DNA from 3 places in the Yersinia canariae genome. Region 2 is predicted to be linked to each of the others. Evidence: predicted binding sites of a transcription regulator. Region 2 holds the regulator's gene; each other region holds the start of a gene.

Region 1 (11,078 bases), 340 kb from region 2:
TGGCATTTCTTGGTGTGCGTGGGAATGGAATAACGTCCCGGACGTTTTGAACCCCTGTTACGTAGGAGATCAAACGCTCAAATCCAAGGCCAAAACCTGAATGTGGCACAGTGCCATAGCGACGAAGATCACGATACCACCAATAATCTTCTTTATTGAGGCCCATTTCAGCCAGACGCGCATCCAGAACATCTAAACGCTCTTCACGCTGTGAACCACCGATGATTTCGCCAATACCCGGGGCGAGAATATCCATCGCTGCCACGGTTTTGCCATCTTCGTTCATACGCATATAGAAGGCTTTGATATCTTTTGGATAGTTTTTAACCACAACCGGCGCTTTAAAGTGTTTCTCAGCCAAATAACGCTCATGCTCAGAAGATAAATCAATGCCCCAAGAGACATCATTTTCAAATTTCTGTCCGGATGCCAGTAAGATCTCAATGGCGTCGGTGTAGTCAACCTGAGCAAAGTCTGAGGTAACAAAACGCTGCAAACGATCAACGGCATCTTTATCTACACGCTCAGCAAAGAACTTCATGTCATCAGCACGCTCGTTCAATACCGCTTGGAAAACGTATTTCAACATTTTCTCTGCCAAACCAGCGACATCATCTAATGAAGCAAAAGCAACTTCTGGCTCGACCATCCAGAATTCGGCCAAATGACGGCTGGTGTTGGAGTTCTCAGCTCGGAAAGTAGGGCCGAAAGTGTAAACCTTGGATAATGCACTGGCGTAGGTTTCACCATTAAGCTGACCGGATACTGTCAGGAAAGCTTCTTTACCGAAGAAATCTTCGCTGAAATCGACAGCACCAGTATCAGTACGTGGCAGATTTTCCAGATCCAGCGTTGATACGCGGAACATTTCACCAGCGCCTTCAGTATCAGAAGCAGTGATAAGTGGTGTTGAAACCCAAAAGTACCCATTCTCGTCGAAGAAACGGTGAATAGCTTGTGCCAAAGTATGACGAACTCGCGCGACGGCGCCGATCAAGTTGGTCCGTGGGCGCAAGTGAGCCACTTCACGCAAGTATTCTATGCTGTGGCGTTTTGCGGCCATTGGATAGGTATCAGGGTCATCAACCCAACCAACCACTTTGATAGCGGTTGCCTGAATTTCAAAACTCTGGCCTTCACCTGGTGATGCCACCACTGTGCCAGTGACTTCTACTGAGCAACCGGTAGTTAAATGCAGTACTTCATCCTGATAATTAGGCAAAGTATTATTTACGACGGCCTGTAACGGGTCAAAGCAGGAACCGTCATAAACGGCAACGAAGGAGATACCCGCTTTAGAATCTCTCCGGGTACGCACCCAACCGCGCACGGTGACTTCACTGCCAACCGCGGCACGGCCTTGCAGTACGTCGACTACAGGCACTACGCTCATAAATTTCTCTCTTTAATAGTTTTGATAAATAGTTAACAACCCAACAAAATGGGGATGTTGCTATGTTACTTGCGGCGGTGCAGGACACAAGTAGAAATCACCAGTTCAGTGCAACATTTCTATAAATATACCCGTCATACTTCAAACTGCCTGTGTATTGGCTGTGTTCAGTCACCCGAATCACTTATTACAGTAAGCTTATCGCCCTTCTGCGGGTCAGCACCGGTGCTGTTCAAAATGGTTTATAACCCATTTATTACTTGCTTACCGCCTTGGTATAATTCGAATTATTTGGGATATGGATACGACACAAATAGAGGAATGATGAATAGCGGAGTAGGGAAGAGCAAAACAGGTGAAAAAACGCAAATATAAAAGGTGCCGAGCCAGCATTTGCCGCCCGGCAATTTTGTATTAGCTGGCTTTCTTGACCAACGGCAGAGCAAATGCCTCACGTAATTCATCAACAAAAGCGGGGTCATGACAAATAGTTTTACCCGGACTATCGGAAAGTTTAGCGACGGGTTTGTCGTTACACTCGACCAACTTAATCACTATATTCAACGGGCTGACGCCAGGGATGTCGCAGGTTAAGCGCGTGCCGATCCCAAATACCAATTTAATCCTTTGGTAGAAATGGCGGTATAGCGACACTGCTTTTTCCAAATCTAAATTATCTGAGAACACCAAGGTCTTCGTCATTGGGTCGATGCCCAGCTTTTCATAATGGGCGATGGCTTTTTCACCCCATTCGACCGGCTCACCTGAGTCGTGGCGTAATCCCTGATAGCGGTTAGCGAATGTTTCATCAAAATCGCGCAGGAAAGCATCCATAGTTATACAGTCTGTTAATGCTACGCCCAATTGATTCGGATACTCATCTAGCCAGACTTGTAATGCCACTCGTTGGCTGTTGGCCAGAACCGGACTAATCTGTTGGTGAGCTTGGAACCATTCATGAGCCTGAGTCCCGACGGGCGCTAAAGACAATTTCCGTGCTAAATCATAATTGCTGGTGCCAACAAGGTAGGGAAACTCGTCTTTTAAGTTACTTACAATGGCGTGCTGTATTTCACGGGAAAAGCGACGACGTGTGCCAAAGTCCATCAACTTGAAGTGAGAGATGTCAATATCGGCACTGAGCGCTTTAAATTGCTGAAGTTTGCTGCGCAACTGTGCAATGGCTTGGTCGGCAGTGACATGTACAGATCGTCGGCGATGGATAATTTCACTGATAACCGCCAACAGCGGCACTTCCCACAGGATTGTTTCGCACCATAAGCCGGTAATCCGAATATCTAATTTACCACCATTATTAGATACGCTGACTTGCTCGGGGTTAAAACGAAAGGCCCGTAACCAAGTTAAATAGTCATTTTTAAAGAAGGGCAAGCCGGAGAGGTAGTTATACTCATCATCGGTTAGTGCCAATTGGCTCATTAACGTTATCTGATGGCGGATTTCGTCGGCATATTCGCCCAGCAGCTCATCACCACGGCAGCGGAACTCAGCGGCAACGATAATATGGCGATAACGATGGAACACTGCTTGTTGCATATGGAGCTTATAAGCATCCGTATCAAGCAATGAAGTCAAAATCGGTGAGGCGTCTTGGGTCATGGCGCTATATAGCATCCTCGTAGGGGCACTTTCCACAGTCGGCATAATCTAAAAGTCGCAGAAGTATACCGGTATTATCCTGTTATTGAAGTCTCATCACACCATAAATGCTAATCAGAGGTCTAGGATTAAAAGTGCCATTATTGGCTAAGTGGCTTTTTTCTTAAATGAGCAGTGCAATAAAAGGTAATTTTTTAGGTATTTAGAGAATACAAAGAAATATATTGTCTTAAAAAATATAGGGTTATTATCTTGAGCCGCATGGGTTCCCAACTGGGTTTTTTTCACAATTGTGATACATTGAAAAGACTATCTGAGTCTAAGACGCAGTCGCTGGGCAACCTTGCTTTGAAACCAAAGTTTTGAGCCAAAACGACCATAAATACAGACTTGATAATCATATTCACTGATGACGTCAAAAGGGTTTCTATGACACAACAGCCGCAAGCTAAATACCGTCACGATTATAAATCGCCGGATTACACTATCACCGATATCGATCTGGACTTTGCCCTTGATGCGCAAAAAACGACGGTAACGGCGGTTAGCAAGATAAAACGTCAGACAGCAGACGTGACGCCGTTGGTTTTGGATGGTGAAGATTTAACGCTTATCAGTATCAGCGTTGATGGGCAAGCGTGGCCACATTACCATTTACAGGGCAATTCACTGGTTATTGAGCAATTACCCGCGCATTTTACACTGACAATCGTAAATGATATTCATCCTGCAACTAACAGTGCTCTTGAGGGGTTATATCTTTCCGGTGATGCACTCTGTACACAATGTGAAGCCGAAGGTTTCCGTCATATTACTTATTATCTAGACCGCCCTGATGTATTGGCGCGTTTTACGACCCGCATTGTTGCCGATAAATCACTTTATCCTTATTTACTGTCCAACGGGAACCGTGTGGGGCAGGGGATTTTGGATGACGGACGTCATTGGGTGAAATGGGAAGACCCGTTCCCGAAACCTTGTTACCTATTTGCATTGGTTGCGGGTGATTTTGATGTCTTACGCGATAAATTCATTACCCGCTCTGGCCGTGAAGTCGCGCTGGAGCTTTTTGTTGACCGCGGTAATCTGGATCGCGCCGATTGGGCAATGACCTCATTGAAGAATTCCATGAAATGGGATGAAACCCGTTTTGGCCTGGAATATGACCTCGACATTTACATGATTGTGGCGGTTGATTTCTTCAATATGGGTGCCATGGAAAATAAAGGGCTGAATGTATTCAACTCAAAATATGTTCTGGCAAAAGCAGAAACGGCGACAGATAAAGATTATCTGAATATTGAAGCCGTTATTGGTCATGAATATTTCCATAACTGGACAGGTAACCGAGTCACTTGCCGTGATTGGTTCCAATTAAGTCTGAAAGAAGGGTTGACGGTATTTCGTGATCAAGAGTTCAGCTCTGATTTAGGTTCGCGTTCGGTTAATCGTATTGAAAACGTCCGGGTAATGCGGGCGGCACAGTTTGCCGAAGATGCCAGCCCAATGGCTCACGCCATTCGTCCAGATAAAGTCATTGAGATGAATAACTTCTATACCTTAACCGTATACGAGAAAGGCTCAGAAGTGATCCGGATGATGCATACTTTACTGGGAGAGCAGCAATTCCAGGCCGGCATGCAACTCTATTTTGAACGCCATGATGGCAGTGCAGCCACTTGTGATGATTTCGTGCAGGCAATGGAAGATGCTTCTAATGTCGATTTGTCTTTATTCCGCCGCTGGTATAGCCAATCTGGTACGCCAATACTGACCGTCCGTGACGATTATGATGCTGAAAAGCAGCAATATCATCTACATGTTAGCCAGAAAACATTACCAACTGCGGATCAGCCGGAAAAGCTGCCATTACATATCCCATTGGATATTGAGCTGTATGACAGCAAAGGTAATGTGATTGCATTGCAGAGAAACGGATTACCGGTTCACCACGTTCTGAATGTGACAGAGGCTGAGCAGACTTTCACCTTTGATAATGTTGAACACACGCCAATCCCGTCTTTACTGCGCGAATTCTCTGCGCCGGTTAAACTGGATTACACCTACAGTGACCAGCAACTCACATTCTTGATGCAGCATGCCCGCAATGAATTCTCGCGTTGGGATGCGGCACAAAGCTTGCTGGCGACATATATCAAACTCAATGTTGCTAAATACCAACAGAAACAGCCCCTGACTTTACCTAATCATGTGGCCGATGCTTTCCGTGCAATATTGCTTGATGAAAATCTTGATCCTGCCCTGGCAGCACAGATTCTGACATTGCCGTCAGAAAATGAGATTGCGGAGCTGTTTACGACTATCGATCCGCAGGCGATCAGCGCAGTACATGAAGCGATTACCCGTTGTCTGGCAAATGAATTAGCGGATGAATTATTGGCCGTCTATGTAGCTAATATAACTCCAGAATATCGTATTGAGCACAGTGATATCGCTAAGCGAGCATTACGTAATACTTGTCTGAGTTATTTGGCGTTTGGTGATGCGGAGTTTGCAAATAAGCTGGTCTCCTCACAATACCATCAAGCCGATAATATGACTGACTCGCTGGCGGCATTGGCGGCCGCTGTTGCTGCGCAGCTACCTTGCCGTGATGAATTACTGGCAGCCTTTGATGTGCGCTGGAACCATGATGGTTTGGTGATGGATAAATGGTTTGCTCTGCAAGCAACCAGCCCGGCGGTAGACGTTTTGGCACAAGTGCGCGCATTGCTGAAGCACCCAGCATTTAGCTTGAGTAATCCAAATCGTACCCGTTCGTTGATTGGCAGTTTTGTTTCCGGTAATCCGGCAGCATTCCATGCTACTGATGGCAGCGGTTATCAATTCTTGGTAGAAATACTTAGTGATTTGAATACCCGTAACCCACAGGTTGCTGCTCGTTTGATTGAACCATTAATTCGTTTGAAAAGATATGACTCGGGGCGTCAGGCATTAATGCGCCAGGCTCTGGAGCAATTGAAAACACTGGATAATTTATCTGGTGATTTATACGAGAAGATAACCAAAGCATTAGCTGCATAAGCCGGCAGTTTGCAAAAGTAAATAATATGTAGATGTTATTGTTTAAATAAGTAGGGGGCATAATAGCCCTCTATTTTTTTGTCATGACAATTATTAACACAACGATAACTTTCGCAAGCAAGGTCTTTGCATGGCTTTACTTCGCAAACGTTTACTTTCCTGAAAGATGAATTTACCATTCCCGCATCAACGGCTAGTCACCGCTCGCTCAGGAGATCATATGTATTACCCACTTGTCAAAAAAGCACTATTTCAGCTTGATCCAGAACGTGCTCATGAATTCACTTTTCGTCAGTTAAAACGGGTCACTGGCACACCACTTCAATTTTTGGTTCGCCAATCAGTCCCGACTAAACCAGTGAGTTGTATGGGCTTGTCATTTAAAAACCCATTAGGTTTGGCTGCTGGTTTGGATAAAGACGGTGAGTGTATTGATGCTCTTGGTGCTATGGGGTTTGGGTTTATTGAAGTTGGCACGGTAACACCACGGCCACAATCAGGGAATGACAAGCCAAGATTGTTTAGGATCGTCGAAGCCGAAGGTTTGATCAATCGCATGGGATTTAATAATCATGGGGTTGATAACTTAATTGAGAATGTCAAAAAATCACATTTTGGCGGTATTTTAGGTATTAATATCGGCAAGAATAAAGATACTCCGGTAGAGCAAGGGAAAGAAGATTACTTGATTTGTATGGATAAAATTTATCCGTATGCGGGATATATTGCAATTAATATTTCATCGCCAAATACGCCAGGATTGAGATCTCTACAGTATGGTGAAGCACTGGATGATTTGTTAGCAGCAATTAAAAATAAGCAAACTGAATTACATCAGCGGCATCATAAGTATGTTCCTGTGGCAGTAAAGATCGCGCCGGATCTTACAGAAGAAGAATTGATCCAAATAGCAGACAGTTTGGTTCGTCATAATATAGATGGTGTCATCGCCACGAATACAACTTTAGACCGTTCTCTTATTCAAGGATTAAATTATTGCGAACAAGCCGGTGGATTAAGTGGTCGCCCATTACAATTACGCAGTACTGAAGTGATTCGCCGCTTATCGCAAGAACTGCAAGGCCGCTTACCTATTATCGGTGTTGGTGGAATTGATTCTGTCACTGCTGCCCGAGAAAAAATGGCCGCGGGGGCTTCATTGATTCAAATTTATTCTGGATTTATCTTCCATGGGCCGCGTTTGATTAAGAATATCGTTACTCATATCTAATTATTTATCTTCTTTACTGGTCTGGGGGTTTATTTATTCCCCCAGCTCGTCTATATTTTATCCCTATAGATTAAATATACATCAAAAATCTTATGCTCTAAATAATTCGAGTTGCGGTAAACGAATAAATCCAAATGAGCTGACATCAGCAAATCATTTGAGTGCCGTCAACGTACATGTAACTTGAAGAATGACGAGTATATAAATTTAGTCCCATTGGGTGGGCGAGACTCAGTTATTGAGTCAATAATGTTAGTCAGTGGTGCGGAAGGGTAAAATATGCGGATTAAACCAGATGATAAATGGCGTTGGTATTTTGATACCGAACACGATCGACTAATGTTGGATTTAGCCAATGGTATGATATTTCGCTCACGTTTCCCGTCTAAAATGTTAACTCCTGATGCATTTGATGAGTGTGCATTTTGTGTTGACGATGCCGCACTTTATTTTGAGTTTGAAGACCAGTGCCGGCAAATTAAAATGGGGCATGAGCAGCGCTCGGAATTGATATTAAATGCTTTGGTCGCGTTTCGTTTCCTAAAACCATTAATGCCTAAAAGCTGGTATTTTGCGCAACAGGCTAAAGCATGGATGCCACAGAATGCGGAACTGGCTGCGGTAAAAGTATTGGATAGCGGTGAAGAGATTAATTTGTTAGTTGTTGAATCCGGTGATTCTGCCAGTTTGTGTTTATTAGCGCAGCCCCAAGTGATATTAGCAGGGCGTCAGTTGGTATTGGGTGACGCGATAAAGATAATGAATGACCGTCTATTGCCATTAGTGATTCAAGAAGTTTATACCACGACAACTTATGACCGAGCGATGTAATATTTTTTTGTAATTTGAAGCCGTAGGTGAGCTGTGTTTATTATTCTGCCCATCCTTGGGCTTTGCTTCTTCGAGACGACTGCAAGTAGCATGCAAAACTGCTTCCGGCAGATTGGTCACTCGAATGATTTACCGCCGGATGCCTATTACGATTACCTTATTTACCGCTAAGAGTAATGTTCCCTTTGGGGATACAACTGCAACAAAGGATAGTCCCGTCATTCCCTATTGCACTTTGTTTTAGCGGTGCGACGTCGCCATCGATTAAGGCAATTCTGCAACTACCACATATTCCCGCCCGACAAGAGTAAGGAATACGGATATTTTGTTGCTCTAACTGCTCTAATAATACCTGCTGATTATTACCGCTAAAGCGAATGCCATTATATTCGATAGATACAGATTTAGACTGATCTTGTGGGGCCGCAAGACTTTCAACTACTGCTCCAGCCCCGTAAGGGCGTGGTGGTTTGGTTGACAGAATTTCTACTTCATCTCCAACCCGAATAATACCGCTATTTCTGGCCACCATATTCTGACCAAAATCGATATCACCATTCTCGGCGGTTCGGAATGTCTGCAGTGTTTGCAATGGTTCGCCAGTGGGATGCTTCCGTCCGCGCTCAATACTAACCGTAGTTAATACGCAGCGGCTGCATGGTTTGACCAAATCAAAGGTAATATCGCCCACTCGGATAACCTGCCAAGAGTCTTCTGCAAATGCACTGGCACCCGTCACGACTAAATTAGGACGGAATTGTTCCAGCTTAATGCTGCCAGGACAGCGTTGCTGCAATTCTTTAAATGAAGCTTCATTAATCAATAGATAAGGGAAGCCATCCGCAAATGACAGCGGAATTTCCGGTATGGGTTTTACCCGCCGGGTTAATTCTGCACCGAGCCAACGCAATTGTACTTCTCGCTGAAAATAGCCACTCAGCCAGTTATTGATATCAGCAGGGGCAATTAGCGCGGTAAAATGATTTCCCCAAACTTCAGTCGGTTCTGCATTGGCTAAAAAATCATTAAAGCGGATACTGGCACTCTCGCCATCGGGGGCTGTGAGATATAAACCGTCAGACATTAAAGCTGGCGTAAACATCACCATCTTTGGAAACTGGCGTGCGGTAATAAAAGTGCCATCTGGTTCGGTAATCATAAATACGCGGTCAAAGGCCAATCCACTGCTGCTGACTTGTGCATGAGAAAGCTGCAAGCCACGCATGGATTTTACCGGATGAACATAGAGCCGGGAGAGGGTAATCACCATTGCCTCCGTGCGAGTATTAAATTAGAGGGAGCAACTTTATGACAAGCTGCTGGGATTAGCTATAATGCGCAACAATTTTCTTTTTGGTGATAGTGCGATATGAACTCTCTGTTTGCCAGCACGGCGCGTGGACTGGAAGAACTGTTAAAAAGCGAACTCGAAGCGCTGGGCGCTCACGACTGTAAAATAGTACAGGGGGGGGTACATTTTCAGGGTGACGATCGGCTCATGTACCAAAGCCTGCTGTGGAGCCGCTTGGCCTCACGCATTTTGTTACCGCTTAACGAATTTAAAGTTTACAGTGACTTAGATTTATACCTGGGTGTGCAGGCCATTGATTGGCCATCAATTTTTGGTGTAGATAAAACTTTTGCCGTACATTTTAGCGGCGTGAATGATGAAATCCGCAACAGCCAGTACGGGGCATTAAAAGTTAAAGATGCCATCGTGGATAGCTTTACTCGCAAGCTGGATCAGCGCCCAACAGTTGCTAAACAGCAACCGGATATCCGGGTGAATGTGTTCCTGCAACGGGAAATGGCCAGCGTAGCACTTGATCTTAGTGGTGAAGGGCTGCATCAGCGCGGCTATCGTGACCTGACGGGGCAGGCGCCCCTGAAAGAAAATCTGGCGGCGGCGATTATCCAACGTTCCGGTTGGCAGTTGGGTACCCCGATGGTCGATCCGATGTGCGGCTCAGGTACATTGCTGATTGAAGCGGCGATGATGGCCTCTGACCGGGCTCCGGGTCTGCATCGAGCGCATTGGGGTTTTACAGCCTGGAGCGCTTTTAACGAAGAGCTGTGGCGTGAATTGACCACCGAAGCGCAAGTACGCGCCCGCCGTGGTTTGCAAGAGACAACCTCCCGCTTCTTTGGATCAGATATTGACCGTCGTGTCATTGAGATGGCACGAGCCAATGCGCGCCGTGCTGGTGTCTCAGAACTGATTACCTTTAATGCTAATGATGTCAGTAAACTGGTTAATCCATTACCAGAAGGCCCGGTGGGGACTGTTATCAGTAACCCACCTTACGGTGAGCGGTTGGACAGTGAGCCTGCATTGATTGCGCTGCATAATATGCTTGGCCGCATCATGAAAACGGCATTCGGTGGCTGGCGTTTGTCACTGTTCAGCGCATCGCCAGAATTGCTGAGCTGTTTACAGTTACGTGCAGATCGCGAATTCAAGGCCAAGAATGGCCCGTTGGATTGCGTGCAGAAAAACTATCAATTAGCGGCTAATCCACAAGGTGCGGCAGGTGTTCAGGTGGCAGAGGATTATGCCAATCGCCTGCGTAAAAATGTGAAAAAGCTGGATAAGTGGGCTAAGCAGCAGGGCATTGAATGTTACCGTTTGTATGACGCCGATTTGCCAGATTACAACGTGGCAGTCGATCGTTATGGTAGCAAGGTGGTCGTGCAGGAGTATGCGCCGCCTAAGACGATTGATGCGCAAAAAGCACGTCAGCGCCTGTTTGATGTTATTAATGCCACTTTGGCTGTGTTGAATTTGCCATCCAATCAGTTGGTGTTGAAAACACGTGAACGCCAGAAAGGCAAAAGCCAATACGAGAAATTAGCTCAGAAAGGCGAGTTCCTGCTGGTGAGTGAATATAATGCCAAGCTATGGGTTAACCTAACGGATTACCTTGATACTGGTTTGTTCCTCGACCACCGCATTGCTCG
Region 2 (11,078 bases):
GATAACAACAGGAATAGCGAGAGCCAATAAGCTACGCGCTTCGACGATATACTTCTGCACGTATGCACCTTTTTCTACCCGTTGCCCTTCAATATGCAGGGAACCCTGACTCATCCCAATCACTTAGCTACCTAAGTTTCAGGGAATTTGCTCGGTTGCCGCTAGTCTGCATCTCGACGTGACTGGGGTATAACCTAGTTATAATTTCAACAACGACTATTTATCGCACTGAGCAATAAATAAAATAGCGGGAAAACGTCATACTCTTGCAGCATAAAGAGTACAAAAGATTGTACCTTCTCACCGAGCTTAAGCAATCCTTGTAATTAAATATCAACTAAATACCTCGAATTCAGATTTTTAGTGTAAGTGGTTTGGTTTTCCTTATCTTCTGAGGCAAAATTAGCGTAATGACATTTTCTTTCTATAGATAACAGACAAGAGGCATGGCGTATGTTTACCGGTATTGTCCAAGGCACCGCGCCAGTGGTTGCCATCGAGGAAAAGTCCAACTTCCGCACCCATGTGGTAGAAATGCCAAGTGAGATGTTACCTGAATTAGCCTTAGGGGCTTCTGTGGCCCACAATGGTTGCTGTTTGACAGTGACAGAAGTTGACGGGAATCGAGTCAGCTTTGATTTAATGAAGGAAACCCTGCGTATTACCAATTTGGGTGATATTAAAGTTGGCGATGTGGTTAATCTGGAGCGGGCGGCTAAATTCAGTGATGAAATTGGCGGTCATCTTATGTCCGGACACATTATTTGTACTGCTGAAATAGCCAAAATATATACATCAGAAAATAATCGTCAGATCTGGTTCCGGATGCCAAATGTTGACTTGATGAAATATGTATTACACAAAGGCTTTATTGGTATTGATGGCATCAGCCTGACTATTGGTGAAGTAGTGGGAAACCGTTTTTGCGTACATTTAATTCCAGAAACGCTGGCACGCACCACTTTGGGTAAAAAGCGCCTGGGGCATCGGGTGAATATTGAGATAGATCCACAAACACAGGCGGTTGTGGATACCGTTGAGCGCGTCTTGGCGCAACGCGATATAGATCAGATGGTCGTGGCCGCAGAAAAAGCTGTTCGAGAATAGAATAATAAAAAGCAGGAGGCGATTCCTCCTGCTTTAAGAAATAACGTTTCAAGAGATTAACGCGGAACGCGAATACCGCCGTCTACCCCATTTGGGCTGAATAATACCTGCCACAATTGAATGTCTCTGGCGCGGAATGCACCCGCACAGGCATTCAGATAATAGCTAAACATCCGCTCAAATCGCGGCGAGTAATTCTCCGCTAAAGTCGGCCATGCGGCTTGGAAACGTTCATACCACGCCATCAGTGTTCGGTCATAATCAGCCCCGAAATTATGCCAGTCTTCCATGATGAAATAAGGCTCACTGGCTTTTGCTATATGCTGTACTGAGGGCAGGCAGCCATTGGGGAAAATATATTTATCAATCCACGGGTCAACACTCAAATCAGTCCGATTAGCCCCGATGGTATGCAACAAGAATAATCCGTCAGGTTTCAAATTGCGTTTAACCACATCAAAGTAGGTGCGATAGTTTTTTGGCCCGACATGTTCGAACATTCCCACAGAGACAACGCGATCGAATTGCTCATTTAGATCACGATAATCCTGCAATAAAATAGTGACATCCAAGCCTTCACAACGTTTTTGCGCTAATTTTTGTTGTTCAGCTGAAATAGTTACACCGGTGACTGACACCCCGAAATGGCGGGCAGCATATGCGGCAAGCCCGCCCCAGCCACAACCTATATCAAGCAACTTCATGCCCGGCGCTAATTGCAGCTTCTCACCGATCATCTGCAATTTGTTTTCCTGAGCTTGCTCAAGTGTCGTCGCATCTTTCCAATAAGCGCAAGAATATTGCATATTCGGGTCGAGCATGAGGCTGAACAGATCATTACCCAGGTCGTAATGTTCTTTACCGACAATCCAGGCTCTTTTCTTTGACTGCAAATTGATAATACGGGCGGCAGCAATCCGTAAAACATCTTTGAAATGGTGTGGAAGTTGATTTTCTAAGCCAGCTCTGAGAACCCGCTGGAAGAAAATATCCAGCCGGTCACATTCCCACCAGCCATCCATATAACTTTCACCTAATGCCAAAGATCCTTCTTGTAATACCCGCTTAAAGAAGTCTGGGTTATTAACTTTAATGTCGAAGGGGCGTGAGCCATTGATTTCAATATCAGCCCGGCTCAGCATTTCTTGAACAATGCGGAACCACGGATTTTCTTGAATACTCTGGTCTTCTATACAGGATGAACTCATAGCTTCTCCATCACTTTCTTCTGACTTATGACCCGCGCAATTCACTTTTACACGCGAATACATACCAATAAAGTTGGTGTCTGGTATCCATTACGGATATACCCTTTGTACTTGAAGTTGCAGCGGTATTTGCGGCTCTCACCATCCGAATCACTTGCTTATGCAAGCTATCGGATTGATGAACCTCACCAGAGGCCCACCCAAAGAGCCAATTCAAGCGCCGTTCAAAAGGGTTTGTAACCCACTTGTTATTCGCTTACTGCCTGGCTGCAACCTCAATGACTTTGAGTAAAAGAGGAAGATTAAGAAGAAACCCTAATTTAGGGTGACTCATCCATAAGAGTAAATGTGACGCAATCCACGCGCTCAGAAAGTGCTTAAGATAATGCTTTTTTTTAATGATATTCTAATCGGTTTTATCGAGTATAGGCTTGCCGGGATGCTTTCTCAATAATAAATCGCCCCCGGCCTCGATGTTCCTTAGTGACTATTTCTATTGAGAATTATGACTCCGCGCAATTATAGTCAGCACTGTTAGTATGGCTTTTTTCTTTCTTTAACGCGTAGCAATGGATGCCATAACCCAATGCAGCCAAAACGACCGTCGATAGCATCACGGTGACGGTAGCCAGTAAGGGCTGGCTGATATAGGCCGAAACCAACATGCTGGCAATAAAACACAAGCCCAGTTGCAGCGTATTTTGCAAGGCGGCCGCTTTGCCCGTATTGGCCGGAAAGGGCATTAATGCATTTGCTACGATAATAGGGTAGCAGGCACCATTCACCAGCGCCATTAAGCAGAATGGAATAAGTAAGGTAATCAGTGTAGGCGTGGTCAACGTTGCGATCAGATAGAGCGCAATCATGCTGAGAGCATAACCGGCTAACAACCACGGTAGCAGGGTGTTGCCTTTCATTCGGCTCAGTGCTGCGCGGCAACTAAATCCCCCCAACAGGAAAGCTAATGTCTGTGGAACATAACTCAAGCCAATGACATTCGGGCTATATCCCATATCACCTAAAATAAACGGAGATCCGGTTAGCCAGGCGAAAAATCCTGCGCTGCATGCAGCAAACATCATCACGTTGCCGCTGAAAGTCGGGAATTTGAGCAACTGCCAGAAACTAAGGGCAGTTTTGCTGTTAGTTGCGCTGTCTGACGCGGTCTTTTTCCGCTCTTTAAGCAATGCAGTCGGGATAAGCAATAGCAATGTGGTTATCAATAAAACTACAAAAATTGACCGCCAACTGAAGTGGTTTAATAACCACGCGCCCAGTAATGGGGCCAGCGCCGGGGATAGCGCCACTAATGGCATAATGGTCGCAAACACCCGGTTGGCCTTGCCGTCACGATAGCGATCTACGACCAATGCTTGCCAGCTCACGGCGGCAGAACAGACACCAATTGCTTGAATAAAACGCAGAACCAGTAATTGTGTTGCCGTTTCAACCCATAAAATCCCCAGACAGCCAATGGCAAATAAACTCAACCCTGCTAACAACACGGGTTTACGGCCTAATTTATCAGAAACTGGCCCCCAGACGAGCTGGGCGATAGCGAAACCGGCGAGAAAAATGCTGAGACTGGCACTGATAAAACCGGCGGAGGTTTGCAGTTCTTGCTGCATGGCGCCAAAGGCGGGCAAATACATATCGGTCGCCAGGTAGCCCAACATGCTCAAACCGGCGAGATAGAACATGAAACTTGAAGACGTTTTCATTCTTTATTTCTCTTTATATCCTATGTCCTTGAAACCGCAGGGGATAGCTCTGCTCGTTATTCGGCTCGCCCTCGAGCCTTAGCTCCACGAGATCGCGGCAAGCCGTGCGCCAATCTGCGCGTCACTGATTGGCATGCAATCAACTGATTTATATCAGTTAATTTTATTTAATAAGCTTGCTATCTATCTGCTGCCTCAATGACTTTGGCTAAATTATAATTTTGCAGGCAAAAATTTTGTCATTGAAATTAATGGCGGGGGGCATTCTATCCGGCGAGATATTCTGTTGTGAAACGGTAATATTTGCGACATGCTATCAAAAAAATTGATATCAATTATTTCGTGTGCGTGAGGCGAAAAATCATGTGGTCAGAATATTCATTGGATGTGGTGGATGCAGTTGCGCGTACAGGAAGTTTCAGCGCAGCCGCACAAGAATTGCACCGAGTGCCGTCTGCGGTCAGTTATACCGTGCGCCAATTAGAGGAATGGTTGGCTGTGCCCTTATTTACGCGGCGTCATCGGGACGTAGAATTGACTGAAGCGGGCCGGGTTTTTATCAAGGAAGCCCGAGATGTTATCAAAAAAATGAATAGCACACGCCGCCAGTGTCAGCAAGTCGCGAATGGTTGGCGCGGGCAATTAAATATCGTGGTCGATAAAATCGTCAAACCACAACGTAGCCGTCGTTTAGTGCAGGATTTTTATCGCCATTTCCCCGATATCGAACTGCGAGTGCGTTATGAGGTGTTTAATGGTGTCTGGGATGCGCTGGTGGATGGGCAGGCTGATATGGCGATTGGTGCAACTCGCGCTATTCCTGTTGGTGGGCGGTTTGTCTTTCGCGACATGGGTTTCTTGACCTGGCTTTGTGTGGTGAGTGTTAATCACCCCTTAGCCCATTTAACCGGGCCGCTTAATGATGACCAGCTGCGGCCTTATCCCTCATTGTGCCTGGAAGATACGGCGCGAAATTTGCCGAAACGAGATACTTGGACATTAGATAACCAACAGCGATTGGTCGCACCGGATTGGGCGACGGGAATCGACTGTTTGTGTGAAGGGTTATGTATCGGAATGGTTCCTGCGCATATGGTATCTCCATTGATTCAACAAGGGAAATTGGCGGTATTAACACTGACAGAACCCCTGCCTGACAGCCCGTGTTGCTTGACGTGGGATCAGAATAATCACTCACCGGCCTTAGCATGGATGCTGGCGTATTTGGGTGACAGTGTCACGCTAAATAATGAGTGGTTAAAAGATGATAATGATGTCACGTAGGGCGGCGGGCAGCAGGATTAGCTGCCGGTAGCATGCGGCGCTACCGGCATAGGCAAGATTAACGGCGATAATCGCGGAATGGGCCATCAGCAACAGACCGGCGCTCAACCAACTTAGGATGCACTTCAATTGTTTGCGGGTCTTCGCGTTTACTGATAATACGGTCGAGCAACATGGCAAAAGCGGTTTCGCCCAATCTCTCTTTTGGCTGATGAATTGTGGTCAGCGCAGGTGAGAAATACCGGGCATTACGGACATTGTCATAGCCAATCACCGAAATATCTTGTGGCACCCGCAGGCCCAACTCATCCGCAGCACATATTGCGCCCATGGCCATAATATCGCCGCCACAGAACACCGCGGTCGGGCGATGTTTTTGTGTCAGAATTTGGTGCATGGCCTTATAACCGGATTCGGGTTCAAAATCGCCCTGAACCACCCACTCATCACGTAATTCGATATTGGCTTCCTCTAGTGCTTTCAGGAAGCCCTGATGGCGACCACCGCCAGTATTACGGGATAATTGGCCAGGAATAGCGCCAATATCTCGATGACCGCGCTCAATAAGATAACGGCCGGCTAAATAGCCGCCTTCAAAAGCATTATCAATAATCGAGTCGGTAAAATCACCGCGAGCAGTACCCCAGTCCATCACAACCATGGGGATATTGCGATAATCTTCTAACATTCCCAGTAATTGCTCAGGATATTCAGAACACATCACCAATAATCCATCGACACGTTTTTGCGCCAGCATGGCCAGATAGGCTTTTTGTTTATCCAGATTATTATGTGAATTACATAAAATCAGGGTGTAACCTTTGCTATAACAGCTATTTTCAACTGCTTCGATCACCTCAGCGAAATAGGGCGCTTCACTGGATGTTGCCAACAAGCCAATTGATTTCGTGTGATTCACTTTCAAGCTACGGGCCACAGCACTGGGCGAATAATGCAGCTCTTTAATGGCCGCCCACACTGCGGCCTTAGTATTTTCGGCGACGAAACGAGTTTTATTGATAACGTGCGAAACGGTGGTGGTAGACACACCCGCGTGTTTGGCCACATCTTTAATCGTTGCCATAAAAAGAATGACTCCTAAGCTCACCTGTTACAACAGGTCAGTATTATGTTAATCGTTTGCCTGCATGACTCGAACACCGCTCAGACAGAAACACAATAGTGGGCTGGAGAGCGAAGTCAGATGGTCGTCTGAGAGTATTTATTGGACGTTATTAGTCGGCATACAGTTATGAACTGCGAATTTTGGCTGATCTGGAGGAAAAGTGGAAGAGGTAATCAATGTTATAAAGTGCGTAATGAGCACAAGATTTTTTTTCTTAACTGTGGGAAAATAATTTAACGCACTAATTATGTGCCTTTACCCTACTATACTCTCAATAATGCGGGTAGCAGGAAGGTGGCAAGCGGATGAATCTCGGTGAGTTTACTGTCGTAAATGATTCGGATGATTGCGCGTAGCCAACACCATTGCTACTGAAAGTATGATGAGTATAAAAATTAACCGGCTGAGGAGTTGTTATGGATACCAATCTGAAAATGTCGCTGATTACGACTGTTGGTGCGCTGGCAATGATTATTGCTTTTAGCTTCGTGGCGGTCATGAATTAATTAAACCGCTTGCCGGTGTGAAGTGATAAGTAGGGCGGTTAATCCGCCCTTAATTATGTCTAGAGAAATACCCGCCATCTTTCAAAATACAGGGTTGCTGGTCGCCTCACTCACCCAACTCATTGTGTTATTTCAATTCCTTGGGCTTATTTTATAACCACCTATCTGCAACTTGAAATCTATTGGGTATCACGTCAACACGATTGACTATTTCTTTTGCTGAATTAGGCTAAATTTTTCTCAACGAAAGACCAATTCACCAGCGCCCAGAAGTTCTCCAGATATTTTGGTCGCGCATTACGGTAATCAATATAGTAAGCGTGTTCCCATACATCTACAGTCAACAGCGGCTTATCTTGGGTCGTCAGCGGTGTGGCGGCATTGGATGTACTGACAATAGCCAGAGTGCCATCCGCTTTTTTGACCAGCCACGTCCAGCCCGCACCAAAGTTTTTCACTGCTGCATCAGTAAATTGCGCTTTAAATTCAGCGAAAGAACCGAAGGATTTATTAATGGCCTCGGCGACTTTGCCTGTTGGCTCGCCACCACCATTAGGTGACAAACAGTGCCAATAAAAGGTGTGATTCCAGACTTGAGCTGCATTATTAAAGATGCCGCCGCTGGAGGTTTTGACAATCTCTTCCAGGCTTTTACCGGCAAACTCGGTATCTTTAATCAGATTATTGAGGTTGACCACATAGGTGTTGTGGTGCTTGCCGTAATGGTATTCCAGCGTTTCAGCAGAAATGTGCGGTTCCAGTGCATTTTGTGCATAAGGTAATGCCGGTAATTCAAAAGACATAGCTCTCTCCTTTCGGGGTTGCTCAGGGTGTTTGCTCCTCAAATCCGATCATTAGCAATCGCTAAGAAGGGTGAGGGGCGGTTAAAATCGTAATTGTTGTATTTTTGTTGTGGGTATTAATCTTAACAACTTTCTACAGGAATGACAGATATAACCATACAGTTTGATGGGGAATGGCTGAAGGTTAGACACTGAAATAATGTCATTGAAGGGCCGCGCACCCAATAGGCCACTGGGTGCGGATTGCGAGATTAGCGGATGGTTTTTGGTGTCACGACGCGACGAGCGCCGACATAATGATCTTGCCAATAGTCATTATTGAGCATACTGATGCGAATTTCTTCCCCGGTTCGTGGGGACTGAATAAATTTACCATTGCCTAAATAAACCCCGACATGATCAGCAACACCGCGGTTGGCTATATTGAAGAATACTAAATCACCACTTTCTAATTCAGCCCGTTTTACCGGAGCGGCATCACGTAAATGATACATTTCATTCGCTGTACGTGGCATTTTTATTCTGATGACATCTTTATAGGCATAATAAATAAGCCCGCTGCAGTCAAAACCTGTATTAGGCGAGGTGCCGCCCCAACGATAAGGTTTGCCGACTTGCTTCATCAGTTTACTCATTGCGGTCTGTTTGGCGTGCTGGTAGCGTTTTTTATGTGCAGGAGTGAGCTTTATTTTATTATTTGCCGCTAATTCGGTATCAGCTTTACCTTGGGCCTTATTTCGGTGACGGCCATAAGCGACTTTTTCTGTTTTGCTCACGGCGGCTTTTTTATTAGCCGCCGTTTTAATAGGAGATGTTTTATTCGCCACCGTTTTATTGTTATTTAATTTCTTATTGGCGGGTTTACTAACTTCTTGCGCTTTCTTCTTAATGGTTTTGCTGGCTGTGGCGGCTGTTTTTTTCTTATCGCTGTTGGTCGTTGTTTTATTTGCGCTGTTTTTACTGGCGGTTTTATTGTTATCAACTTTAGTTTTTTTGATGTTTTTATCAGCTTTACGTTTTTTACGATCATCAGGGCTGGCCTGACTGATTTGACCTTTTTTTTGCTCAGCCGAGACGTGAGCCTGCGGCGACGCATGCGCGAGGTTTAGAAATAGCTGGGTAAACAGCAGCACAAACAGCGTAAGTATTAAACGCATAATAACGCTACCAACCTTAGCCCTGAAATGAATATGAAGAGTTACAGTATTGCCGAAACTCACGATATAAAAAAGCACAGAGATACAGGATTCTAGTCGATATTGTGAGAAAACGTTAATGGCGTCGCAATTGTCGATTTTTCACACGGCCTCTGGCCTTAAATCAACCATACGTCAACGGGTTAACCCGCCGGTATTTTTGGTATCTCACAATGAAGATAATAATGAAGTGAGGGGATCAAAAATGTTATTCTAAATGCACATATTTGTAGCTGGCACTATAACTATTCACTGGCAGCATAAAGCCCCTGCAAAAGATGGCGTTTTATTCTAGCCGTGACAGTCGCTACAATAGGCCGGACGCAATAATAAAATAGCCCTAATGGATAGGTTCTAAGTATTGTAGCCACAAAATGGCTTGAGGAAGCAAGAAATGACGACGATTGATAAAATTCAGCGCCAGATAGCAGAAAACCCAATCCTGCTTTACATGAAGGGCTCACCTAAGCTGCCAAACTGTGGTTTCTCTGCTCAGGCTGTGCAGGCGCTATCAGCTTGTGGTGAACGCTTTGCTTATGTTGATATTCTGCAAAACCCAGATATTCGTGCTGAGCTGCCAAAATATGCTAATTGGCCAACATTCCCTCAGCTATGGGTTGATGGTGAGTTGGTCGGCGGTTGCGACATCCTGATGGAAATGTATCAGCGTGGTGAGTTGCAACAGCTGCTGAAAGAAACAGCCGATAAATACCGTGCGGAAGAAGAAAAACCCGCAGCAGAGTAATGTGCTGATTGGTCAGCACAACAAACAAAAGGTGGCTTTCAGGCCACCTTTTTTATCATGAAATCTCTATTTATTCTGGCACCATATTACTCTGACTCACCCGCCGGGACTGGCCAGCCGCCCAACTTTTTCCAGCGATTGACTAACTCACAGAATAATTTTGCTGTTTGCATTGTATCGTACAAAGCAGAATGCGCCTGGCTACTATCAAACGCAATACCTGCCGTCAGACAGGCTTTTGCCAACACAGTTTGCCCCAGAACTAGCCCACTGAGAGCTGCCGTGTCAAAAGTGGCAAATGGGTGGAATGGGTTGCGTTTCAAGCTGGCGCGTTCGGCCGCGTTCATCACAAAGCTGTGATCAAAATGGGCATTATGCGCGACGATAATTGCGCGGTTACAGCCTTGATCTTTCAGCCCTTTGCGAACGGCTTTGAAAATAGCATGTAAAGCATCATGTTCACTGACTGCACCACGTAACGGGTTAGTTGGGTCGATCCCATTAAATGCCAGCGCTTCAGGTTGCAGATTGGCACCTTCGAACGGCTCTACATGAAAATGCAGTGTTTCATGAGGCAGTAGCCAGCCCTCCTTGTCCATTTGCAAGGTGACGGCGGCAATTTCTAATAATGCGTCGGTTTGAGCATTAAAACCGGCGGTTTCTACATCAATTACTACGGGGTAATACCCACGAAAACGGCCACTCAGGGCGTTAATGTCACTTTTATCTGCCATCAGCTTCTTATCTTCAGCGAATTCAGCACGCATTATGTCAAATTTTAGCGCGGGATGCAGGGGGATATCGCGATGAGAAAAAAGGCACCTTGCAGGTGCCTTCTGGTTAATCAGTTTCCGAGGCCGTGTCCGGCGCTCTTATTCTCGATTAACTCGATTTTGTAACCGTCGGGATCTTCAACAAAAGCAATAATAGTATTACCGCCTTTGACTGGGCCAGCCTCGCGGGTCACTTTGCCTCCGGCGTGACAAATTTGGTCGCAAGTGGCGGCAACATCATCCACGCCCAGCGCCAGGTGACCAAATGCAGTCCCTATCTCGTAACTATCAACGCCCCAGTTATACGTCAGCTCAATCACTGAGCCTTCACTTTCATCGCTATAACCCACGAATGCCAGCGAGTATTTATACTCGGTATTTTCGCTGGTTCGCAGTAAACGCATCCCTAATACCTTGGTGTAGAAATCGATGGAACGTTGCAGGTCACCGACGCGGATCATGGTATGGAGTAAGCGCTTCATAATACCTCTTTTAAATCAACAGGTTAATATTTAAAAGTCATTGTAAATCAAAATTAAGTCATAATCATATAGTAATATGACTTCACTCACTACCTCGGAACCCTGATGAGGGGCAATGTTTGGACTG
Region 3 (11,078 bases), 140 kb from region 2:
GTATGCAGCAGTGACATCGCCCTGCTCCTCTGGCGATAAAATGGATAGCACGCGCTGCCATTTATCTGGGAAGAAACGGGAAGCACCGTCCTGATAATACCAATCCAACTCTTTTTTACGCAGAGTGAATATCCCACGCAAAACCATCTCACTCACCCGTTCAGGGTGGGTTTCGCCATAAGCCAACGCAAGTGTTGAACCCCAAGAACCACCGAATATCAACCACTTATCAACACCTGCCATCTTACGCAGCCGTTCGATATCCTCGACTAAATGCCAAGTCGTATTATTATCCAGACTGGCATGAGGCTTTGAGCGCCCACATCCACGTTGATCAAACAGTAATACTTTGTATTTGGTTGGGTTGAAAAGTTGCCGATGATAAGGCGCGATCCCGCCCCCAGGGCCGCCATGAATAAATACCGCGGGTTTACCCTCAGGATTACCACAAATTTCCCAGTAAATTTGATGACCATCACCCGTGTCTAATAAGCCACTATCGTAAGGTTCATACGCTGGATAAAGCCCACGCAATTGTTCCATTATTTTTCCATGTTTGTTAAGACATTAACGTTATCAAAGCCTATACAGCCCGCAGGGTCAACGATAAAACATTACATTTACGCCAATCAGCTCATTAATTCCATCAACAGGCGATAAATACACCATAACTTAATTAAATTTCAGGTGTTGAACCTCGACATGATCTGCGATAAACAGGAATAAGAGAAGAATATATTTAATAATATTCTTACTAAACAATAGATTAATTATGTCAGTGCTTTCTTCTCTTGCAACTCACCCTGATAAGGTGGTTAATAGGTGGGCGTACCAACCTAACCGAAGGTAAAGAGAGGCAAGCCATGAGTAAGGGAATGGACAGCAAAAAGAACGCGAAGAAAAAGCCACTAAAAACACCAGCTGAGAAAAAAGCTGAGAAACGCGCTAAAAAGTCATCTTCCTCTAGCGCAGAATAACGGATTTTTCGTCTCGTCAGTCAACCCGCCACGATAGGCGGGTTTTTTGTTGCTAATATTTAAGCATTATGGGGGGAATGAGAATGTATTTTCGTGTCATCGATACTGAGACTTGTGGCTTAGAGGGCGGGATAGTCGAAATCGCATCCATCGATGTGGTTGATGGAGTATTGAGCAACCCGATGAGTGACCTGGTTAGCCCTGACCGGCCTATCAGTATTGATGCGATGGTGATTCACCATATCACTGAAGAAATGGTGGAAGGCAAACCGCGAATTGCCGTCGCAGTAAGAAAATATCAGGATAGCCCTTATTATGTTGCTCATAATGCCCCCTTTGACCGCGGTGTGTTACCCGAAATGGGCGGTCAATGGATTTGTACCTTAAAACTCGCCCGTATGCTTTATCCTGATATTAAGCACAGCAATCAATATCTTCGTTACGCTTTACGCCTGAATGTTTCAGTGCCAGAGGGCCTTTATCCGCATCGTGCTTTATATGATTGCTATGTCACCGCTGCTCTGTTGCAACGCATAATACGAGACACAGGTTGGAGTGCTGAACAAATGGCGGAAATAACCCAACAACCATTGCTGTTGCAAACATTTAAGTTCGGAAAATATCGGGGAAAAAGTATTGAACAGATAGCCCGACAAGATCCGGACTATCTGCGTTGGATGTTATCCTCAATCACTGACCTTACGCCAGACATGCGCCATACCCTGACTTATTATCTGGCGTAGCCTGTCTTATTGAATCAAGCCAAAGAAAGAATGAAAGCATATTCTAAGGCGATGTCTTCATAAGCTTTAAAGCGCCCTGATTTGCCACCATGGCCCGAATCCATATCGGTATAAAGCAATAATTGGTGGTCATCAGTCTTCATTTCCCGCAGTTTTGCGACCCATTTTGCAGGTTCCCAATATTGAACCTGCGAATCGTGTAACCCGGTGGTCACCAGCATGTGCGGGTAATCTTGCGCTTTGACTTGATCGTATGGGCTGTATTGCTTGATGTAATCGTAATAGGCTTTATCGTTCGGATTACCCCATTCATCATACTCACCAGTCGTTAGAGGGATGGATTCATCCAGCATTGTGGTGACCACATCAACAAATGGCACCTGCGCCACAACGCCTTTGTATAATTCAGGGGCCTGATTAATAACTGCGCCGACTAATAAGCCGCCTGCGCTCCCGCCCATAGCAAAAACACGATTAGCATCACCATAGCCCCTGGCGACTAATGTTTTAGTAACATCGATAAAATCATTGAATGTATTTAATTTATTGAGCAACTTGCCATCTTCATACCATTGCTGCCCTAATTCTCCCCCGCCGCGAATGTGCGCCAGTGCAAAGACAAAACCACGGTCCAACAGGCTTAAGCGGCTACCACTGAATGCCGGATCCATGCTGCTGCCATAAGAACCGTAGCCGTAGACCAACAGCGGGTTACCTCCTGAGACAAAGTGCTCACGGTGATAAACCAATGAAACCGGTACTTTGACTCCATCCGATGCTGTAACCCAAATCCGCTCACTGCGATACTTTTCTGGCGTGAAATTCTTCACTTCCTGCTGCTTGAGCAACTGACGGGCTCCGGTATCCATATTAAGTTCATACATGGAACTTGGTGTGGTCATGGAAGAATAGCCATAGCGCAACAGTTCAGTTTCCGGCTCAGGGTTATACGCCAGCCAGGTGACATAGGTAGGGTCATCAAAAGTAATCGATTTTTCTTCGCGAGTGGCCCAGTGAATTTGCCGCAAATGCGTCAGCCCTTCACTCCGTTCTTCCACCACCAGCCAATCGCGGAATAAGCTGAAACCTTCCAACATCACATCCGTTCTCGGCGCAATTAATGATACCCACTGAGATTCATCAGCGAAATCAGTTTGCGCTTTACCTGCTTCGGCTATTTTGTACAGGCCGAAATTTTTGCCATCTTTATTTGAGCGCAAGTAAAAATGCTGTTTATAGTGATCCAAACCGTATTCATGGTCTTTGCGGCGTGGCGCAAACATCAATGGGACCGGTTCGAGTTGATCGGCATCCAACAGTAAAATTTCAGATGTTGTGGTGCTGCTCAAATGGATAACAATAAAACGCTCAGACGTGGTTTTTTCCAAGCCGACATAGAAAGTGTCGTCAGTTTCCTGATAAATCAGTTGGTCTGATGCGGGGTCAGTTCCCACTACGTGGCGATAGACCTGATAAGGCAATAACGTTTTTTCATGTTTACGCACGTAATACAGCGTTTTTGAATCATTAGCCCACTCAAAGCTACCCGACGTATTACTGATCACTTCCTGCTGCCAAGTATCACTGTGTAAATGCTTGACGCGGATATCATATTGGCGTCGTGATAAGAAATCCTCAGCAACCGCTAACAGCTGATTATCTGGGCTAACATCCAAGCCCCCCAACGTGTAAAACTCACTGTCCGCAGCGCGTTGATTTCCATCCAGTAATGTTTCCCAACTGCTATCAGCCCAAACGGGCTGACGCACGTAAATGGCATACTCATTGCCCGGTTCAAAACGCGTTTGATAACGGTAGCCATTACGGGTATAGGGGACAGATTCTTCTTGCGGCGGAATGCGGGAAACCATTTCCTGATACAGCGTTTCACGTAGGGGTTGTTGCGGTTTCAAAACCGCCTCGGTGAAATCATTTTCAGCTTGCAGGTAGCTCAGAACATCAGCGTCAGTGCGCTCATCATCACGTAGCCAGTAATAATCATCTGTACGGACGTCGCCGTGCATCGCCATCGGATAAGGGCGTTTATCAGCCTTTGGAGGTATGGTCATTAGTTGAAGTATCCATCTGTGTTCGTTACCGCGAGAGTGACACGATTACTTGTTGATGCCAAGCAGTAGCACATGCCTTTAGTTTAGTCTAAGGGGGCTAATCCAATGATAAACAAGATGATAAACAGGGGCAGGTAATGTTAGCACCCGCACCTGTTTAGGGATGATTAATTTAATTCCAGCGGTACGGCGTCAGGTGCGCAAAGTATAGGTAATAGTGCCGGCTTTACAGTCGAGTACAACCTGGTAAGTTTTATCGCCTTTTCCGCCACGAGCAGTCAAAGGAACCTGCCAGATATCATCTTTGCCTGTAATATCTACTGCGCTAATCCACACCACCGGACTGTCCGTGCCCAACAATTTCTTATCTGCTTCCCAACGCGTTATACGGTTTTGTAGAAAATCCCGTTTAACTTGAGTCGCTACTTGAGACTGATTTAGCCCGGTACAAGTCGGGACTTTTGCTACCCGCGGTTCCTGAGCCTGTACGCTACTGATGACACCAGCCAATGCGGTGAAGACTATCAAGGCGAATCCTATCTTTCTCATTATTCCTCCAGATATTATTATTTCTATCTTAGGCTGGAACAATGATTGAAAGGTAGGTTACAGAGTGAATAGCGCTAAAGTGTTAAAGTATTCACGCTATTTAATTAACACCGAGTAAATTCAATCACGTAGAACTGTTCCAGCCCCGGATAGATATCCTTAATCACTTTTTTCAGTTCATCCAACGACATATTTTCTTGCTCCGCATGGCGTTCCGTCAGTGCATCCAATGTGATCGGAGTGACAGATTTGACCAAAATGTGGCAGAAAAATACGCCGTCTTCATAACGACATACGCGCAGGATTTCTTCTGGGCGAAAATCGGATTCACTGCTATCCCGGATGGTTATCGTTTTACGATCAGCCAGAATATCCGCCTCAAAACGGCGAAAGAAGGTGATTTCACGATTCATTTTAGATCCTTTTTTCACTTTCTGCCGAAACCGGACAGATTAAGCGGCTTGATTTTCTTCAGGTTTGGCTTTTTTCTCTGGCGCAATTTTTTCTACTTTCGCTTTTGGCTGCCCATCGGCGGATGCCGTCGGGTTAGCGCCACGCAGAATTTGCCCTAATGCGTCTTTGTTCTCTGCAAGGAAGAAGCTCAAGGCCTCGCGTTGCTCTTCTTCAAGTGTTAAAGGTGACTGTGACAACCACTCAGACAAATTGTCAGCCAAATCCAGCATTTTATCGTAGGCATCGGCTTCTTTTTTGGTTGTGAAAGTCATTTTTTCCTCACCCTGTCTTACCACGACGAATTTTATTTCAACGGCCATTGATACGCGTCCTCTTCACTTACAGATAACTGTACATAAACACAGTATAGTGTGATGTATTGGGGCGATGCAACTGTCATCGCCTTCCACTGTGATTATTTTAGTAAACGGGCTTTACAGTTTTTGCCTTTGATCTTGCCTTGCTGTAACTGTTGCAGTGCGCGTTTAGCACTCGCTTTGCGAATAGCGACATAAGCATGGACCGGGAACATATCGATTTTACCCACATCCGCGGCAGTCAGGCCGGCATCACCGGTTAAAGCACCCAGAATATCGCCGGGGCGGATTTTAGCTTTGCGCCCACCGTCAATGCACAACGTCACCATTTCGGGTTCTAACAGTGTGTTGGCGCTGCGGCTCACCTGCTCAGTGGGTGTCCATTTCAATTTCATTTGCAGATAATCTTCAATGGCGTGCGCGCGGGTCATTTCCTGCGGCGTGCACAGGCTCACGGCCAGACCGCTCATCCCCGCCCGCCCGGTACGGCCAATGCGGTGCACATGAACTTCAGGATCAAACGCCAATTCGAAATTGACCACCAGTTCCAAGTCTTTAATATCCAAACCACGGGCGGCAACATCCGTCGCGACTAATACCCGGCAACTGCGATTGGCAAAACGCACCAGAACCTGATCACGGTCGCGTTGCTCTAAATCCCCGTGCAAGGCCAACACGCTAATGCCACGGGATTCCAGTGCTTCATAGACACTCTGACAATCTTTTTTGGTGTTACAAAACACCACACAAGATGCGGGTTGATAGTGACTGAGAACCGAGATTAACAGCGGTAACCGTTTTTCGCGGGTGGTTTCGAAAAAGACTTGTTCAATAGCGGGGGCTTCGTCACCATCATCAACTTCAACATTGATGGGCTGGCGCTGAACCCGCGCACTGATTTGCTCAATACCGGCCGGATAAGTGGCCGAGAACAGCAATGTTTGGCGTTGCGGTGGGGTATATGAAATCACATCATCAATAGCATCGGTAAAGCCCATATCCAACATGCGATCGGCTTCGTCCAACACCAGAATTTTGAGATAGTCCAGCACCAACGTTTTCTTACGTAAATGCTCCTGAATACGGCCCGGCGTGCCGACAACAATATGGGGCGCATGCACCAGAGAGTCCAGCTGATGGCCCATTGGTTGGCCGCCGCATAAAGTCAGGATTTTAATGTTTTGAGTAAAACGAGCTAATCGGCGCAACTCTTTGCTTACCTGATCAGCCAGTTCTCGGGTTGGACACAGCACCAAGGCTTGGGTAACAAACTCACCCACAGCAATTTTGTCCAGCAAACCAATGCCGAATGCCGCAGTTTTACCACTGCCGGTTTTGGCTTTTGCCCGAACATCCTGCCCATTGAGGATTGCCGGCAGTGCTGCGGCCTGTACCGGTGTCATCTCGGTATAGCCAAGTTCATTAAGATTGGACAACTGCTCAGCTGGCAGTGTCAGGGAAGAAAAGGAAGTTGTGCTCACGGCAGTAACTCTTATAACTGGATGGAATGGCAGCGATGGCCTGAAGGCGAGCGCAAGATTTTGGCGCGATAATACCAGAGATAGGGCCATTGCCGGAACTATACCGCATCAATACTGAGAAAATGGCGTAATTCTCGGCTGAGGTGTCGATACGCAATCGTTTTCGTCGCCATTTTGCCGTATACTCATGCCCGTAAAATTCATCTCGCGTCAAATGACTGTGTCACTTTCCCACTGATGTAGGTACCTAACTATGCTGACTATTGGAACCGCTCTGCGCCCAAATGCCACCCGTGTCATGTTGCTTGGCTCTGGAGAGCTGGGCAAAGAAGTGGCGATTGAATGCCAAAGACTGGGGTTGGAGGTGATTGCTGTTGATCGCTACGCCGATGCACCCGCGATGCATGTTGCTCATCGTAGTCATGTCATTAACATGCTGGATGGCACCGCGCTCAAACAGTTAGTCGAACAGGAAAAACCACATTATATCGTGCCGGAAATTGAAGCTATCGCCACTGATATGCTGGTTGAGTTAGAAAATATGGGCCAAAAAGTTGTGCCCTGCGCAGAAGCGACTCGCTTGACCATGAACCGCGAAGGTATCCGCCGTTTGGCAGCCGAAACCCTACAATTGCCGACATCCAGCTACCGTTTTGCCGAGACCCATAGCGAATTTTGCCAGGCAGTCGGTGAAATTGGCTACCCGTGCATTGTAAAACCGGTGATGAGTTCTTCGGGCAAAGGCCAGAGCCTAATTCGCAATGAAGAACAACTCCAAACCGCGTGGGATTACGCACAGCAAGGCGGCCGTGCTGGCGGCGGAAAAGTGATTGTCGAAGGTTTGGTGCGCTTTGATTTTGAAATTACCTTGCTGACCATCAGTGCTGTCGATGGGATCCACTTCTGTGCGCCTATTGGTCACCGCCAGGAAGATGGCGATTACCGTGAATCTTGGCAGCCACAGGCGATGAGTGATATTGCAGTTGCGCGCGCCAAAGAAGTGGCTTCTCAAGTGGTAAAAGCACTGGGCGGCTATGGGTTATTTGGTGTGGAATTGTTTGTCTGCGGTGACGAGGTTATTTTCAGCGAAGTTTCACCACGGCCGCACGATACAGGCATGGTGACATTGATTTCGCAGAATATGTCTGAATTTGCCTTGCATGTCCGAGCATTTTTGGGCTTGCCGATTGGCACAATTCGTCAGTATGGTGCGGCCGCATCTGCGGTTATTTTGCCTGAATTGACCAGCCACAATATTGCTTACCATGGGTTGGAAACAGCATTGGTCGGTGACACTCAGATTCGCTTATTTGGTAAGCCCGATATTGCCGGTCAACGGCGGTTGGGCGTTGCGCTGGCGGTCGCGGATGACACTGACACGGCGATTGAGGTTGCAAAACGAGCCGCGAGCGCGGTTGTCGTGACAGGTCAGTAATCCGCACATATGTATAAACCCGCCATTTAGGCGGGTTTATTGGGATGGAATAGCCCGATGCCGGGGCTTACCCCTCGTACGGGTCTTCTATTTCGTCCGCATCCTGCTCATTATCGCGACGATAATCAGACTCATCATGTTCATCAAAGTCAGTATCTTCAAAGATAGCCATGGCTTGTGGATCATTCTCGTGCCGCTCACGAATCTCTGCGGCCACGATGGCAATCGCCTCGCCACTGCTCATGCCTTCCGACATGAATTGATGAATACGTTCAACAGCTTCTTGCTGTTCCTCATGAGAAAGTGAAGGCATACCCGCTAACATTAATTTATCTCCTACATATAATTGATTCAGTATACCTGTTTCTTGTTATTTAAAGTGAATTGCTGTCTACGGTGAATTGACAGCTCTTCACGAATGCCCCAAATGCTGGGTAATTTGTGCTAATCTTCCCGCCTGTTGGTGGCGAAAATATCATTACGCCGTCTAATATGGCCGGACGAAAGAAAAGAATAGTAACTCATGAGTGTGAAACCCCTGACCTTCAAAACCTTACCTTATCAGCCAGATGCCCTGCTCCAGCAATTTGCACCACTTGCTCATCAAGCTTGGGCCATGCTGCTGCATTCCGGATTTGCTGAACACGCCCATAACCGTTTTGATATTCTGGTTGCCGACCCACGAATTACCCTCACCACGCGGGGCGAGCAAACGGAGATTACCTGTGCGCAAGGCCAAGAGTTCTCCCGTGAAGATCCTTTCTCCTTATTACAGCAACAATTGGACAAATTTTCGCCCCCCATATCACCCCACCCTGATCTGCCGTTTTTGGGCGGCGCATTGGGGTTATTTGGCTACGATTTGGGCCGCCGGGTTGAAACATTACCCGTGCTGGCTGAGCAAGATATTACCTTGCCGGATATGGCCGTCGGGCTGTATGACTGGGCTTTGATTAGCGATCATCATTTGCAAAAACTGACATTGGTGTGTCACGGTGATGCTGAACAGCGCTTGCAGTGGTTGCTGCAACAAAGAAACCCCGAAGCCCCTTTGCCATTTAAACTTACTAGTCAGTGGCAAGCCAATATGTCACGAGAGCAATATGGCGAAAAATTCCGTCAAATTCAGGAATACCAGCACAGCGGCGACTGCTATCAAATTAATTTGGCCCAGAGATTCAGTGCTGAATATCAGGGCGATGAATGGCAAGCTTTTCTGTCACTAAGCCGCAGTAATCGCGCGCCTTTTTCCGCCTTTATTCGCTTAGCGCAAAACGCAATCCTGAGTGTCTCACCGGAACGCTTTTTATGGTTAGAAAACCGCCAAATACAAACTCGCCCCATTAAAGGCACTTTGCCGCGACTCGATGACCCTGAGCAGGATAGTCAGCAAGCGGAGCGGTTGGCCAATTCGGCTAAAGATCGTGCTGAAAACCTGATGATAGTTGATCTGCTGCGCAATGATATTGGCCGGGTAGCGCAGCCGGGAAGTGTGCGGGTACCCGAGTTATTTGTCGTCGAGCCATTCCCTGCCGTACATCATCTGGTCAGCACCATTACTGCAACGCTGCCCGTGGAATCGCCGCCAACCGCATTATTGCGCGCTTGTTTCCCCGGGGGTTCTATCACCGGAGCGCCGAAAATTCGGGCCATGGAGATAATTGAACAATTGGAGCCGCAACGCCGCAATGCCTATTGCGGTAACATTGGCTATATTAGTTGCTGCGGCACGATGGACACCAACATTACCATCCGCACCCTGCTGACTGAAAACGGTAAGATATATTGTTCTGCCGGAGGCGGCATTGTGGCTGACAGTCAGGAACAGGCTGAATATCAGGAAACATTTGATAAAATTGCCCGAATATTACCGCTACTGGAAAATAGTTAATTAATGAGTGAGTGGATTCTGTGAGTGATGTGTTTGTGAGTCAATCAAGCCGGACTTTGTCGGAATTTATTAGCCGATTCCAGCTACAACAGCCGCAACCTGGCAGTTTTTCTGCCAATAGTCGCCATGCCGCCGTGTTAATTCCTATTGTTTGTCGGCCTGAACCCACATTGTTATTGACTCGGCGCTCGGATCATTTACGCAAACATGCTGGTCAGGTCGCCTTTCCCGGCGGCAAAGCTGACCCACAGGATTTTTCACTGATTGATACCGCGCTACGTGAGGCGGAGGAAGAAGTGGCAATCCCCACATCTGTTGTGCATGTATTAGGGCAACTGGCCCCACTCGACAGCTCCAGTGGTTATCAGGTCACTCCTATTGTCGGCTTGGTGCCCGCTAATATTGCTTTTCAGGGGAATGAAGAGGAAGTCGCCGGGCTATTTGAAATTCCCTTATACGAGGCGCTCAGACTGTCGCGCTACTACTCGCTAGATATTCATCGTGGCGGAGTCAATCACCGGGTCTATTTGTCATGGTATGAAAGCCAATTTATTTGGGGTCTAACAGCGGCGATTATTCGCCGTCTGGCGCAGCAGGTCAGCGTTTGACCCCAATAGGCATATGAATAGCACGGGTATTGAGTGACAAGTATCACAGCATGACGGCTAAAAAAGCGGAATTACAGCATAAAGCGATCCCTATCACCTCATCACATCGATTTTTACTCTATTTTCTTTGCACAACCATTTTAAAAAAACTGTAAACTGCTCTATCAGCGTTATGAAATATCTGTAAAATATCATTCATCACTATAAACCACTAAAAATGTAAGGTTAAAAGCAGGTAGTGATAGCGATTAATAAGTCGCGAGATGCCATTGTTGCGGTATCACATTGATACAGCCAATACCAGTAAGACCCAAATTAGCAGGGCCCTGTGATAGCAATACTCAATACAAAGTAACCTGCTGCTATCCACAGAGTTCTTATACGTAATACAAGTATTCTCGGCCACATTCATATGCGCGGAGAATAACAAAAAGCTTTGTTAAGGAGTTTCAGTGTGATTAGCGTTTTTGATATGTTTAAGATTGGCATCGGCCCATCCAGCTCCCATACCGTTGGGCCAATGAAAGCTGGCAAAGAATTTGCTGATTTATTGGT

What was found. Region 2 encodes PurR, which represses purine synthesis genes. Its sites were predicted from a motif close to CANGCAAACGTTTGCNTG; they were not measured.
Positions count from the first base shown of each region.
Region 1: pyrD (quinone-dependent dihydroorotate dehydrogenase) is a predicted target of PurR. The motif match lies at 6,199-6,216, and genes of this name have one in related genera.
Region 3: purT (formate-dependent phosphoribosylglycinamide formyltransferase) is a predicted target of PurR. The motif match lies at 6,740-6,757, and genes of this name have one in related genera.

Region 1 is NZ_CP043727.1:1,843,611-1,854,688, forward strand. It holds gene asnS (asparagine--tRNA ligase) at 1-1,393, opposite strand, end outside; gene pncB (nicotinate phosphoribosyltransferase) at 1,808-3,013, opposite strand; gene pepN (aminopeptidase N) at 3,443-6,058, shown strand; gene pyrD (quinone-dependent dihydroorotate dehydrogenase) at 6,279-7,289, shown strand; gene F0T03_RS08540 (cell division protein ZapC) at 7,569-8,120, shown strand; gene F0T03_RS08545 (YcbX family protein) at 8,278-9,390, opposite strand; gene rlmKL (bifunctional 23S rRNA (guanine(2069)-N(7))-methyltransferase RlmK/23S rRNA (guanine(2445)-N(2))-methyltransferase RlmL) at 9,490-11,078, shown strand, end outside.
Region 2 is NZ_CP043727.1:2,183,776-2,194,853, forward strand. It holds gene F0T03_RS10100 (MATE family efflux transporter) at 1-60, opposite strand, end outside; gene F0T03_RS10105 (riboflavin synthase subunit alpha) at 454-1,107, shown strand; gene cfa (cyclopropane fatty acyl phospholipid synthase) at 1,164-2,315, opposite strand; gene punC (purine nucleoside transporter PunC) at 2,819-4,036, opposite strand; gene punR (DNA-binding transcriptional activator PunR) at 4,400-5,320, shown strand; gene purR (HTH-type transcriptional repressor PurR) at 5,379-6,404, opposite strand; gene cydH (cytochrome bd-I oxidase subunit CydH) at 6,863-6,952, shown strand; gene sodB (superoxide dismutase [Fe]) at 7,177-7,755, opposite strand; gene F0T03_RS10140 (C40 family peptidase) at 8,007-8,912, opposite strand; gene F0T03_RS10145 (Grx4 family monothiol glutaredoxin) at 9,346-9,696, shown strand; gene rnt (ribonuclease T) at 9,783-10,430, opposite strand; gene gloA (lactoylglutathione lyase) at 10,541-10,951, opposite strand.
Region 3 is NZ_CP043727.1:2,038,845-2,049,922, reverse strand. It holds gene pip (prolyl aminopeptidase) at 1-543, opposite strand, end outside; gene exoX (exodeoxyribonuclease X) at 1,061-1,720, shown strand; gene F0T03_RS09460 (S9 family peptidase) at 1,735-3,789, opposite strand; gene yebF (protein YebF) at 3,982-4,338, opposite strand; gene yqfB (N(4)-acetylcytidine aminohydrolase) at 4,443-4,751, opposite strand; gene F0T03_RS09445 (YebG family protein) at 4,791-5,111, opposite strand; gene dbpA (ATP-dependent RNA helicase DbpA) at 5,207-6,589, opposite strand; gene purT (formate-dependent phosphoribosylglycinamide formyltransferase) at 6,843-8,024, shown strand; gene F0T03_RS09430 (YoaH family protein) at 8,092-8,349, opposite strand; gene pabB (aminodeoxychorismate synthase component 1) at 8,548-9,915, shown strand; gene F0T03_RS09420 (CoA pyrophosphatase) at 9,936-10,523, shown strand; gene F0T03_RS09415 (L-serine ammonia-lyase) at 10,978-11,078, shown strand, end outside.